3 regions of the Paenibacillus sp. FSL H7-0756 genome follow, and region 1 is predicted to be linked to each of the others. Evidence: riboswitches for the same ligand, from Rfam matches in the RefSeq annotation. Region 1 holds a riboswitch; each other region holds the start of a gene.

Region 1 (3,952 bases):
GACGCCCGGCATCTTCCATGCTCCAGTACAATAATCCAGTCCGCCCAGCGGTAGGCCAGGTCCATATCATGCGTAGCCATAACTATGGTTGTCCCTTTATCATGTATGGCTTCAAGTCCCTTCAGCATCTGTGTTTCCGATAACGGGTCCAGATACGAGGTCGGCTCATCCAGCAGAATCAGCTCCGGCTCCATAGCCAGCACACCGGCGAGTGCCGTGCGTTTCTTCTGGCCCAGGCTAAGCTGGTGAATCGGTTTATCGCCCAGATCGGTCAGATTCAGCAGTTCCATGACTTCCCGGCAGCGCGCAGCAATAGCCGGTTCAGCCATGCCGCTGCCGCGCAGCCCGAATGACACATCCTCCAGCGGTGTGCTGAGGATCAGCTGCTGCTCGGGGTCCTGGAAGACCAGGCCCACTCTCCGCCGCAGAGCGGCCAGCTCTTTTTTGGAGTAGGATAATGCCTTCCCTCCTTGCACAACCGTACCCTGCTGCGGGCGCAGAATGCCGACGGCATGCAGGAAGAGCGTCGATTTGCCTGAACCGTTATGCCCAAGCACCGCCGTCTTGCTGCCTGCTGGAATGGAGAACGTCAGTTCATGCAGCGCAGGCTCCTTCGTATCCGGGTAATGGAACGCCACTCCGTCACAAGCCAAGCTAGATTCCTGATCCATGGCCGGCTCCTTTCATGTATTAGAGATAAAGTACGCTTCAGCCAGCAGCAGCAGCGCAATACCGGCATAAGCCTGGATTGAATAGCGCCGCGGCACAGGACGCGCTGTATATGGCGGGAGAATAATCTCGTCTGTGAATCCGCGCGCCAGCAGCCCCTGCGATAATCCGTAATAACGGTGCATCGTGTTGCCGAACAACGCTCCTGCCATGGCCGCAGTCTCCCGCAGTCTAGCCTTGTAGCCACGGCGGCCTCCGCGCAGTCTGCGGGCCAGCAGCAGACCATGCGCTGCATCACTCAGCAGGAACAGGAAGCGGTACATAATCAGCATCAGCTCCAGGACAATCTGCGGCATCCGCAGCCTGCGCAGCACCTGCAAAAGCTCACTAAACGGAGTAGTGAACATCAGGAAAAAGAAACAGCTCATGCAAGCAGAGATTCTGGCCAGCAGCCCCCCTGCCCGCTGAAGCCCCGCCGCTGTAACATATACCGGAAGGTTCAGTCCCGGAAGCGGGAATATACCAGCCTGACCCGCTGCCGGATGCCCGAATTCCACGAGCAGTGCCGGTACGCTAAGCGCATAGAACAGCAGCGCTGTGCCGAACAGCATGCCATAAGCACGGAAGGGAATACGGGCCTGCAATACACACCAGGACATCATCCATAGGGTGATTGCAGCCTGCAGTACCGGATGTACGGTGTAAGAGAGCAGGAACATCAGGGCTGCGAACGAGCTTTTCCACATAGGGGACAACTGGCGCAGCGCATTATTGTAGGAGAGAACGTCAATCCGCCGGATCACTTGCTGCTATGCTGCTTCGTCCCGCCTTGCTTGCCCTTGAGCAGCCCCAGGGTATAACCGATCACTCCGGCACCAATCGCTGCCTGCAATGCAAACAGCATACTCTCCGTCTCCCCCGGGAGCTCAGTCAGCGGCTTGAACCACGGCTTATAATCAGGATTAATCTCGGTAATTACACCTTCAGCCGCATCATCCGCCCCGCCGAATTCCCCGTTGACCAGCAGCAGCGGCAGAATAACCAGCAGAATAACAACCAGCAGCATCAGTCCGTTTTTCATTTTATTGCTCATTAGGCTCTTCCTCCGTTCACCTTGCGTTTCAGCAGCGACAATTCATTCGGGCTATACGATTTCAGCCAATTCCACAGCAGTACCGTCAACAACCCTTCACTGATGGCCAGCGGGATTTGCGTCACGGCAAAGATTCCCCCGAATTTGAGAAAAGAAGCCAGAACGCCGCCATCCGCCGCCGGAAAAGCCACCGCCAGTTGAAAGGAAGTCACTACATACGTACTCAGATCAGCTACCGCTGCCGCACAGAACAAAGCCAGCTTCTCGCGGTCCGGCAGCTTCATCATCAGCTTATACACGGCATATCCGGCAAAAGGACCCGCCACCGCCATCGAGAACGCATTGGCCCCAAGCGTAGTGATCCCGCCGTGCGCCAGCAGCAGCGCCTGAAACAGCAGGACAATCGAGCCGATTACGCTCATGGGCAGCGGCCCCAGCATTACCGCACCCAGTCCGGTACCGGTTGGGTGGGAGCTGCTTCCGGTAACGGAAGGCATTTTGAGCGCGGACAGAACGAAGGTAAACGCCCCGGCCAGACCCAGCAGCAGCTTCAGCTCCGGGTTCTCCCGGGTCATGACTCTCAGCTTGAAGATTCCCAGCACAAAGAACGGGATAAACGCCGCCCACCAGAACACCGCCCAGCCTACCGGCAGGAATCCTTCCATAATGTGCATCGCGCGGGCCGTACCCGGTTCGTTCAGCATAAAGTAGACCGTAAATCCGGCAACCAGTGCCGCAAAGCTCCACCCTCTGTGTTTTTTCATTTGTCACCCTCCATGTTTGTTGATTTCCCAATCTAAGATCATAAAGCCCAAAAAACCCACCCTAAAGGGTGGGAGTGTATGTACGCAGGCAAATTCGATGGAGTGCGCAGCCTGAAGCCAAGCAGAACAAGGGGCTTACTTCGTCCCATCACTATGGTCCGTATCCTTGTATCCCGCAGCTATCAACCGGTGCCCTCGCTAAGCTCCAAGATTCCTCCGGTCCATCAGGGCAGAACGCCTCTTCTCATTAACCTATCCGTACACCGCTCCTATCCGCGTAGAGTCGTGGTGTGCGTCGACAAGGTAGGTCTCCTGGCTTGGAATACAGGCGCCGCAGGCTTCGTCTTCCCCGGGGCTTCCCGAGTGACCTCATGAAGTGCAGCTCTTCCATACAGTGGCGGGACCGCTCGGGAGTTGCACCCGATTCCCTGTTATCCCTTGCCGCATCCGGCAAGAGCACCTTGTTTCATCGCTAATTCATCTCACATCATAGCGGACCCGGCTCAGCGTGTCTGTGATATAAATTGGAAAAGCTGTCCTGCAGCCAATCATGGCTTGTAGAAATTTTATTTGAGTAATATAATTATTAACTATATAACTTGAACGTGGAGGCATCTGATGAAACTTGATCTAACCGAACAATCCCTGCCCGTGTACGAGGCCCTGTCCAGTACCGTGCGTCTGCACATGCTGCGGCTGCTGTCCGATAAGCCCATGAACGTGAAGGAGCTGGCCGCAGCCCTCAAGCTCAGCAGTGCGATTATGACCATGCATGTGCGAAAGCTGGAAGCCGCCGGGCTGATCACCAGCCACATGGCTCCCGGTAAAAGCGGGCTGCAGAAGATTTGTACACTGGCCGCCGACGGGGCAGAGATTGTTTTTCCGGGACAAGCCCGGACTCCGCGCAGAGGATACCGCAAGGACATCCCGGTGGGGCATTATTCCGACTTCCAGATCGAGCCTACCTGCGGACTGTCTACGACGGAGAGGGTCATCGGGCACTTCGACGATCCCCGTTACTTCTGGGACCAGGAGCGGGTGAACGCCGGAATTCTTTGGTTCGGCAAGGGGTTCGTCGAGTATAAAATCCCGAATTTCCTGCTGTCCAGCCAGCAGCCGGAGGAGCTTGCCATCACGATGGAGATCGCCTCCGAAGCCCCGTCGATTAACAATAACTGGCCGTCGGATATTACCTTCACGCTGAACGGACAATCGCTTGGCTTCTGGACCAGCCCCGGTGACTACGGAGATAATCCGGGAAAATACACCCCGGCCTGGTGGCCTGCACTCACCAATCAATACGGCCTGCTCAAGCAGCTGCGGATTACGCAGTCGGGCACCTTCATGGACGGGCAAAAGCTGTCGGAAGTCACCCTCGATCAGGTAGGCATCCGTAACAAACAATGGACCTTCCGGCTCTCTGTCG
Region 2 (3,952 bases), on a different contig from region 1:
CGGTCAATCGGATGGTTAATGCTGAAGTAGCTGATGTCCTGCTCCAGCGCGTATTTGATGATTTTGACGAAAGCTGACGGGTTGCTCCGGGCATTGCCGTTCAGCTCGACATAGGAGATCGCTCCGGCGTTGCAATATTCATGGAACGGAGCTTCCAGGCTAATCTTCTTGGCTGCGCTCAGTTCATGGTAGACCGGAATGTGGAACGAGTTCGTATAGTATTCACGGTCGGTTACGCCAGGGATAGAGCCGAGCACGTTGCGGTCGATCTTCGTGAACTTGCCGGAGAGACCTTCGGCCGGTGTTGCGAACAAGGTGATGTTGAGGTTAAGCTCCTCGCTCTTGCGGTCGCAATATTCACGCATGTGGCGGACGATGGCTACAGCCTTGGCGTGAATCTCCATATCTTCGCCGTGGTGCTTGCCGTACATAGCTTTCATGCATTCTGCCATTCCAATGAAGCCCAGCGACAGACTGCCGTGCTTCAGCAGTTCGCCTACGCTGTCATCAGGGGCAAGCTGCTCGCCGCCCTCCCAGACGCCTTCACGCATCATGAAATCGGAGGCTTTGGCCTTCTGGGAAGCCTGAATACGGAAGCGGTGCAGCAGGCCGTCGAGCGCAATATCCATATAGTGAGTGAGGTCATCGAAGAACCCTTCTTCATCAGCAGCGAGACGGCGGTTGGTTATCGTGCCGTGGGCCAGACCAAGACGCACCAGGTTGAGCGTGTTGAAGGACAGGTTGCCTTTGCCGGAGCAGTGGTTACGTCCGAAGCGGTCGCCGAGCACACGGGTGCGGCAGCCCATGGTAGCGAATTCGGTATCCGGGTCAGCCGGATCATAATATTGCATATTCAACGGAGCGTCCAGGTTGGCGAAGTTCGGATACAATCTGCGCGCCGAGCACTCGGCTGCCTTCAGGAACAGCTCGTAGTTAGGATCACCCGGCTGCTGGTTGATGCCTTGCTTACATTTGAAGATCTGAATCGGGAACACCGGCGTCTCTCCGCTGCCCAGTCCGTTCATGGTGGCCGTCAGCAGCGAGCTGATCACAAGCTGGCCCTCCGGGGAGGTACAGGTGCCGTAGTTGATGCTGGTAAAAGGAATCTGTCCGCCGGAGCGGCTGGACATCGTATTCAGGTTATGTACCATACTCTCTGCGGCCTGCAGAGTCTCGCTCTCTGTCTCCTTAAGGGCAAAACGGAAGGCGCGCGGATACTGCTCAGCCAGATCGCTGCGGCTCATCGTAATCTCCCCAAGCTCAGACACTTCTGCATTCTCCTCGAAATACTCCAGACCTTTGCGGAAGAGCTTGGAGAAGGATTTGGTAACATAAGGGGCCAGATCATAATCCAGCTTGTTGGCGGATACGCCGCCGTATTGCGCATTCTGCTGTGACTGGAAAATAATCGCCACCAGCGACATCGCCGTCATAATCGAGTTGGGAGGCCGTACACTGCCGTTGCCGGTATTGAAGCCTTCACGGAGAAGCCGTTCGAACGGAATGAAGATGCAGTTCGTGGTTCCAATGGCGTATTGATCAAGGTCATGTACATAGACGACATTATCCAAGGTAGCCTGTACCAGCTGTGGCGGCATGGTGAAGTTGCGGGCATACCATTTGGAGTATTCACTGCCGAACTTGCTCATTTTGCCGGAAAAGCTCTCCCCGTTCAGGTTGGCGTTCTCGCGCAGCAGATCCAGATCCCGGCTGTCGATAATATCCCGTCCCAGATGAATGACCTCTTCCAAAAGATCCTCCTGTGCAGCTTGTCCTTCGTTATAACGTTTCTCCAGCAGTGTCATTATATAACTCTCTCCTCTCGGGTATTGTAAGCGTTAAAAAAGCACCTCCGGCCGGGAAGGCCGGAAATGCCCGAATGCAGGATGCAAAGCTCCGGAAAGCGGAAATTTGCCTGTGGTCTGGGTGGAATATACGAGCAGACAAGGGGCGAATAGCTTTCGCCCGTTCTTGTATATTCCGCAGAGCCGATACCTGAAGATAATCCGCGATCATCCTCAGGTATCGGCAGCCTCTGGCCCGATTGACGGAAGGCTAACTCTGCTATGGCAGGCCGCATACGGACACCTCCCCTGTTCCTCGCAGGAGTCTAAGCGGTGCCACCGAAACAGGCAGGTCTCCTGGCTTCCGGCAACTCCTCCGGCGCCTTCCCGGGGGGCTTATTCTGCCCCTTAGTGGCAATTAGCCGGAGAATGCGGCCCTGGGCATCGCACCCTGGGAGCATCCGGTTACAGTGGCGGGACCGCAGCGGCTTTGCACCGCGCTTCCCTATTAAGTCTCACCTCTATTACTAGGGGTGAAACACCTGTTTCTACTATATTTTGATATCGTTCAATAAACGTACCGCAATATATTGTGTTTGTAAATGTTTTTTTGCAATCCCGCACGGGGAGCGGGTTCGGCGCTTTTACTCACAGCTGATCCACAGTTAGTCCACAGGTAATCCACAACTTTCCTCTAAATCTGCCTTGAATTTTTCATAAATTCTCCGAAAATACGCCACAAAGAATCCATAAATAGAGTGCGTCTAATCCTCGTAATCTTTTTAACGAATATTGAGAGAGTAGCGGGGCGGGCAGGGGATTTGTGGGAAGCTTGGCGAAGCGGTACAATAAGAGGATAATCAGGGGGCAGGCAGATCAGATAATCAGGAGGGTGATTACGATGGCAATTGGCGAAGTGACCGTTATTCCGGTTGGCACAGGCAGTACCAGCCTCAGCAGCTATGTGGCCGAGATGCAGCGCGTGCTGGAGACGGTGGAGGGCATAACCTACGAGCTTACTTCCATGGGAACGATTATTGAAGGGCCGGTAGCGCGGATTCTGGCTGCGGTAGAAGCGCTGCATGAGTCGCCGTTCACCGCCGGGGCGCAGAGAGTCTCAACCTCGCTCAAGATCGACGACCGGCGCGACAAGCCCTCCACCAGCCGCAGCAAGCTGGAATCCGTGGAGCGCAAGCTGCAAGGAGAGTAACCATTATAGTATCTAATCAGAATTAACCGATAAGGAGCGGATTCTTCATGACAGAAGCAGCACAGCAGATCGGAATTCAAATGTATACATTGCGTGACCAGACGGAACGCGATTTCCTCGGTACACTGGCCAAGGTGGCAGAGATGGGGTACCACGCAGTGGAATTCGCCGGTTATTTCGGTGTATCTGCAGGGGAACTGCGCCGTAAGCTGGATGAGCTTGGCCTGGCTGCCCCTTCGGCGCATGTAGGCCTGGACTTCAGCAGTCTGGATAAGATGGAACAGGCATTAGCCAAAGAGATTGAATACGGTATAGAGCTCGGACTGCAATATATGATCACCCCGTCGGCACCGCTTCCGCCGAACCCTTCCATAGAGGATGTAACAAGAATCATTCCATTCCTGGAGAAGGCTTCCGCGATGGTCCGGGCGGCAGGGATGCAGTACGGTTATCACAACCATGATTATGAATTCGCAGAGGTTGACGGCAAGGCGGTCATCGATATCTGGCTGGAGCAGATTCCTGCGGAGCAGATGCTGGCAGAGTTCGATCTGGGCTGGGTATACAGGGGCGGAGCTAACCCGGCTCAATATGTATCACGGTACGCCGGACGTGTTCCGCTGGTCCACATTAAGGATTTCGGAGCAGACAATGAGGAGACTGATCTTGGAAAGGGAGAGGTAGATTTCCGGAGCGTCTTCGAGATCGCGGAACAGAGCGGAATTCTCTATTATATTGTAGAACAAGAGGCTTATGAGGTATCCTCCCTAGCAAGCGCTAAGCTCGCGCTGGATTATTTCCGCGGGCTGGGACTGATGCACGGCTAATGCACGGCTGAGGATACAGCAACCAGCGGAAAAAGGGGTTGCGTTTTCCGCTGGAAGAGTTATAATATTTTTTGTTTGGCAGACACAGAGGTCTGTAGGCTGGTGTAGCTCAGGGGTAGAGCAACGCACTC
Region 3 (3,952 bases), 1.0 Mb from region 1:
TATACCGACTCCAGCGCCCAAGGCGAGATCGACTTCACATCGGCAAAAGCCGGACGGTCCGCCGCCGCAGAAGCCACCGTTACCGGGACCGTATGACGGACAACTGCTGGGGTTTTATCCTTCAGATATCCCGTAACCGTCAGGGTATATTTATTCGCCGGCAGACCTCCGACCACAACAGCCACGCCCGCAGCATCTGTAACTGCTGTTTTACCGCCGATGGTTACCTGTACGCCTGCTGCCGGTGAAGTTACCGGATCAGAGGTGAAGGTCGCCTCATTCCATACCCATTGCTTCTGGGTTACCTGCACCTTCAGCTCTTGTCCAGGCTGCGGCTGTGCGGGAGTCACGGTTACGGCATCAACCACCTGCGTGTTGTCCCCGCCATAATAGACTACTATGCGGTCATTCTCCTCCAGCGCGAAATCGCCCATCCCTACACTTGGATAGATCCATGCTCCGCCGCGGGCAACCACATACATCCAGCCATCATATCCGCCAAAAGTACCCGCAATCACGCCGCCGATCCCCGTCACATAATTGCCTGCTTCATTGACCAGGGCCAGGCGCTTAGCGGCGGCTGTCTTTTCCAGTGCCTTAAGTACATTTCCGGCGTACACGCTGCCCTCAGCCAAGGTTCCATTTGGACCTTCCACAGTAACCGAGACACTTACCTGAGGATTCTTCACTGGTGTGCCGCTAAAATCAAAGAGCTTGCCGCCTGTACCAAACAGCTTGTACGCTACCAAAGCCTCCAGAGCCTGCTCCGTTGAGAGCGGATTGGAGCTGCCGCCCGCAGTGTGGACGAATCCGCCACCCTCTGCGCTGAAGCTCAGCAGCTTGCTGACCAGATTGATCTGGCCTTTGGTGTACTCTGCTCCCGCCGGATCAATGCCGAAGGCAGACAGACCGATAATGGCCTGAGCCACACTCTCGCTGCTGTCGCCATATCCGCCGTTCTTGTCCTGTGCCTTAGCCAGCCAGGCTGCCGCCCGCTGACCAGCAGTATTCACGGCTGCTTCCTGCTTGTGTCCAGCCAGTGCATTCAGCGTCATCGCTGTCATATCCGGATCACTCGCACCCGTGGTCAGGGTGAAGCCGCCGTCCGGGTTTTGCTTCGCCAGAATCTCTGCCAGCAGCTTAGACTGTGTCCATTTCGCATTTGCCGGGATTGTATAACTGCCGGAATCCAGAGCCAGCAGTGCATAGACCGGATTATTCAGCGTCTGGCCGGTAATTGCCTCGTGATTGTAGAGCTTCTCGATCAGGTTATAGCCTGCCACCTTCTCAGGGTCGCCGCCCAGTGCCTTAACAGCAAGTGTGATGCGGGCATAGTCCGTAGCTCTGGCAAAAACACCCTTAGCCTCACTCAGCTTACCTTCAAGCGCCTTCAGATAGCTGGCTGGAACCTTGTAGCCTGCTTGTGCAAGGCCAATCGCCTGCCAGTCCGACTGGACTCCGTTCTTCAGCATGTATTCTGCAGTAGCATAGACCGCAGCGGTCACACTGGCTGCCTCACTTGCGGGCAGAGCGGATACCGCCGGTGCGGAAGTTCCGCCTGCCTGTGCAGCAGCAGCTTGTCCTGCCGGGGCTACGGCTGCTCCCAGCAGTGCAAACAGCATGATAACAGCAAGTCCCAACCGTGTGAACCTGAATGATAGAGAATGGTTCTTCATAACTAACCTCTTTCCTGAAATAGAATGGATAAATCCTGCTTCCTTACGCAGATAGAGCAGCAACCTAAAGACCGCCCTATGCAGGGCGGCCGGGGAAGAACTTTCGCACAGGGCGGCTGAGGGAGTTGATTACTCTCCCACATTACATACTATACAGCACATACAGCCCTCGCCAATATCAGCATCTGCTTCACATTCTTACCCCCGAAGAATAGAAACAACATCGAAAAAGGCAGGTCTCCTGGCTCATACTTCACCGCTTCCCCCGCCTTCCCATCCGCTTAGCAGACAGTGGCTCTTCAGGAGTTGCTCCGTATTTACAGTGGCGGGACCGCGCCGGACTTGCACCGGGCTTCCCTTTTAAGCAGATTCCTCTATTAGACATAGCCCTGCCAGCATCTGCTAGCGACAGCGCGCGGTCTCTAAGGCAATCTGCACCTTTTCCTCAAGCTTATTAAATTTTAATATTCTCAAACCATCATATCGACTATTCCCCTGTATGTCTATAGACAAGCTACATCTATTCCAGCTCCCCCAAAGCTCAGCCCATTCCGCACAAAAATCCTGAACAGCACATGCCCGCTCCCCCGGCACATCGTACTATTCAGGACTGTAAAAAGTTACTCTTCTGCTGCTAATCAAGACGTTGGTCCACTGCTAATCAATACACTAGCGCACCTATGGAGACACCGGCAGAAGGCCGATTGTATTATGTACATCAGAATTAGTATAAAAGCAGCCGATAACGCATTCTGTTGCACTTCATACCATCGATTTCGGCAAATCCCCCTCAGCCGGGCCAAATCCCAAAAATCTACTGCATCAAATACAACAGAACGCCATATTAACTCCATTATGCCTGATTCTAGTGTACGAAGTGCAATTGAGAAGCTTCTTTCGGACATCAGCGTACCTATAGGCTACAATTCACATATGTCGATTGAATTACTCTGAGCACTACCCGATCGCGTTATTTAAAAGCTTACGCAGCCTGCTTATGGCCGCCTGTGTTATTCCGCATCCGTGTCCGCTTCCGGGCTTGCGGAAGCGGATGGCTCCGCACTAGGCGCGGCTGTAGCTGTAGCTTCCGGAGCGCTGCCCGGATCTGCCGCCAGCTTCAGCGAGTATCTTCCGGCGGTGATCATATCACCCGCCGCCAGCTTCGCGCCTGCTGATAGCTCCACCGTCACCTCGTATACGCGTGACGGAGGAGTCCCCGCCGCCGCTGGAGAGGCGGCGGCTCCACTGTCCGCATCGCCGTCCACTCCGGCGCCTGCTTCACCCTTCGCATCGCCGTCCACTCCGGCACCTGCCTCAGCCTTGGCACCGCCGTCCGCTCCGGCTCCTGCCTCACCCTTCGCATCGCCCTCTACTCCGGCGCCTGCTGCAACCTGGCAACTGCTAACCGTTGCCTTAACCTCATAGTCCGTAACGCCGCTGGCGGACTCCACACCGATCCGCTCCGGCTTGAAGGCGGAGCATTCCGCAGCATCAGTGAAGCTGAACAACAGCTTCACGCCGTTCTTCTTACCCGCTTCCCCACTTCCTGCTCCGCCCTCCGCGTTTCCGCCAGTCCCTGTATCACCGCCGTTATTACCGCCGCCGATAAGCCGGACAGAGACGGGAGCCGCTACAGCGGCTTGTCCGGTCACTGCCGGAAGCGGGCTGGGGCTGGCCACCGGCGCAGCTGTATCCTTGCCGCGTCCCCCTAGCTGGCTCAGCAGGATAACCGCCGCAATCAGAATGATCCCGAGGATGCTCCCTGAGATCAGGATTTGAAATCGGCTGCGGCTGACCCACCGCGCCAGCGGCGAAGCCAGCTGGGCGCGGGCTTCATTGTAGACAGTCTGCATAGCAGGCGTTGCTGTGTCGAGATGGGTTTTGCGGAATTCCCGGTTCTTGAACGCCTCGCGGTCGCTCTTCAGGAAATACCTCAGCACGGCCCGCTTGTAATTCGGCCACAGCTTCTTGCCTGAGCTTGCGAACAGCCAGCTATGCTGCGACCAGTCCAGGAACCGGTACACTGTCTCCTTGTCATTGCCCGCTTTGCGGACTACCAGATCCAGCAGCGCATCATAATCCAGCGGTCCGCCTTCACGTTCACTGCTGTGATAGAAGGCCAGCGGCAGCCGGTCGAATGGCTCAAGACTCCGTGCTTCCTTCAGCCACCGCGCGCCGAGCAGCTGTACATCGTCCAGCTCACGCGGCGTCAGTCCGGCAAAAATCTCCTCGTCCGGCGACTCCTCCCCGAACCAGCGGTAGGCTGCACGCAGCGC

The links. Region 1 has a riboswitch for cobalamin ahead of NST04_RS31745 (energy-coupling factor ABC transporter permease). Riboswitches for the same ligand answer to the same signal wherever they lie in the genome.
Region 2: linked by a shared signal. The riboswitch ahead of NST04_RS01110 (anaerobic ribonucleoside triphosphate reductase) and the one ahead of NST04_RS31745 (energy-coupling factor ABC transporter permease) in region 1 are both predicted to bind cobalamin.
Region 3: linked by a shared signal. The riboswitch ahead of NST04_RS27200 (S-layer homology domain-containing protein) and the one ahead of NST04_RS31745 (energy-coupling factor ABC transporter permease) in region 1 are both predicted to bind cobalamin.

Annotation. Positions count from the first base shown of each region.
Region 1 covers NZ_JBBOVT010000003.1:1,334,128-1,338,079, reverse strand. The annotation lists gene NST04_RS31760 (energy-coupling factor ABC transporter ATP-binding protein) at 1-671, opposite strand, end outside; gene cbiQ (cobalt ECF transporter T component CbiQ) at 684-1,472, opposite strand; gene NST04_RS31750 (energy-coupling factor ABC transporter substrate-binding protein) at 1,469-1,762, opposite strand; gene NST04_RS31745 (energy-coupling factor ABC transporter permease) at 1,762-2,526, opposite strand; cobalamin riboswitch at 2,812-3,005, opposite strand; gene NST04_RS31740 (ArsR/SmtB family transcription factor) at 3,145-3,952, shown strand, end outside.
Region 2 covers NZ_JBBOVT010000001.1:251,292-255,243, reverse strand. The annotation lists gene NST04_RS01110 (anaerobic ribonucleoside triphosphate reductase) at 1-1,805, opposite strand, end outside; cobalamin riboswitch at 2,115-2,345, opposite strand; gene NST04_RS01105 (MTH1187 family thiamine-binding protein) at 2,686-2,994, shown strand; gene NST04_RS01100 (sugar phosphate isomerase/epimerase family protein) at 3,042-3,821, shown strand; tRNA gene NST04_RS01095 (tRNA-Thr) at 3,920-3,952, shown strand, end outside.
Region 3 covers NZ_JBBOVT010000003.1:301,329-305,280, reverse strand. The annotation lists gene NST04_RS27200 (S-layer homology domain-containing protein) at 1-1,676, opposite strand, end outside; cobalamin riboswitch at 1,891-2,083, opposite strand; gene NST04_RS27195 (GAP1-N2 domain-containing protein) at 2,687-3,952, opposite strand, start outside.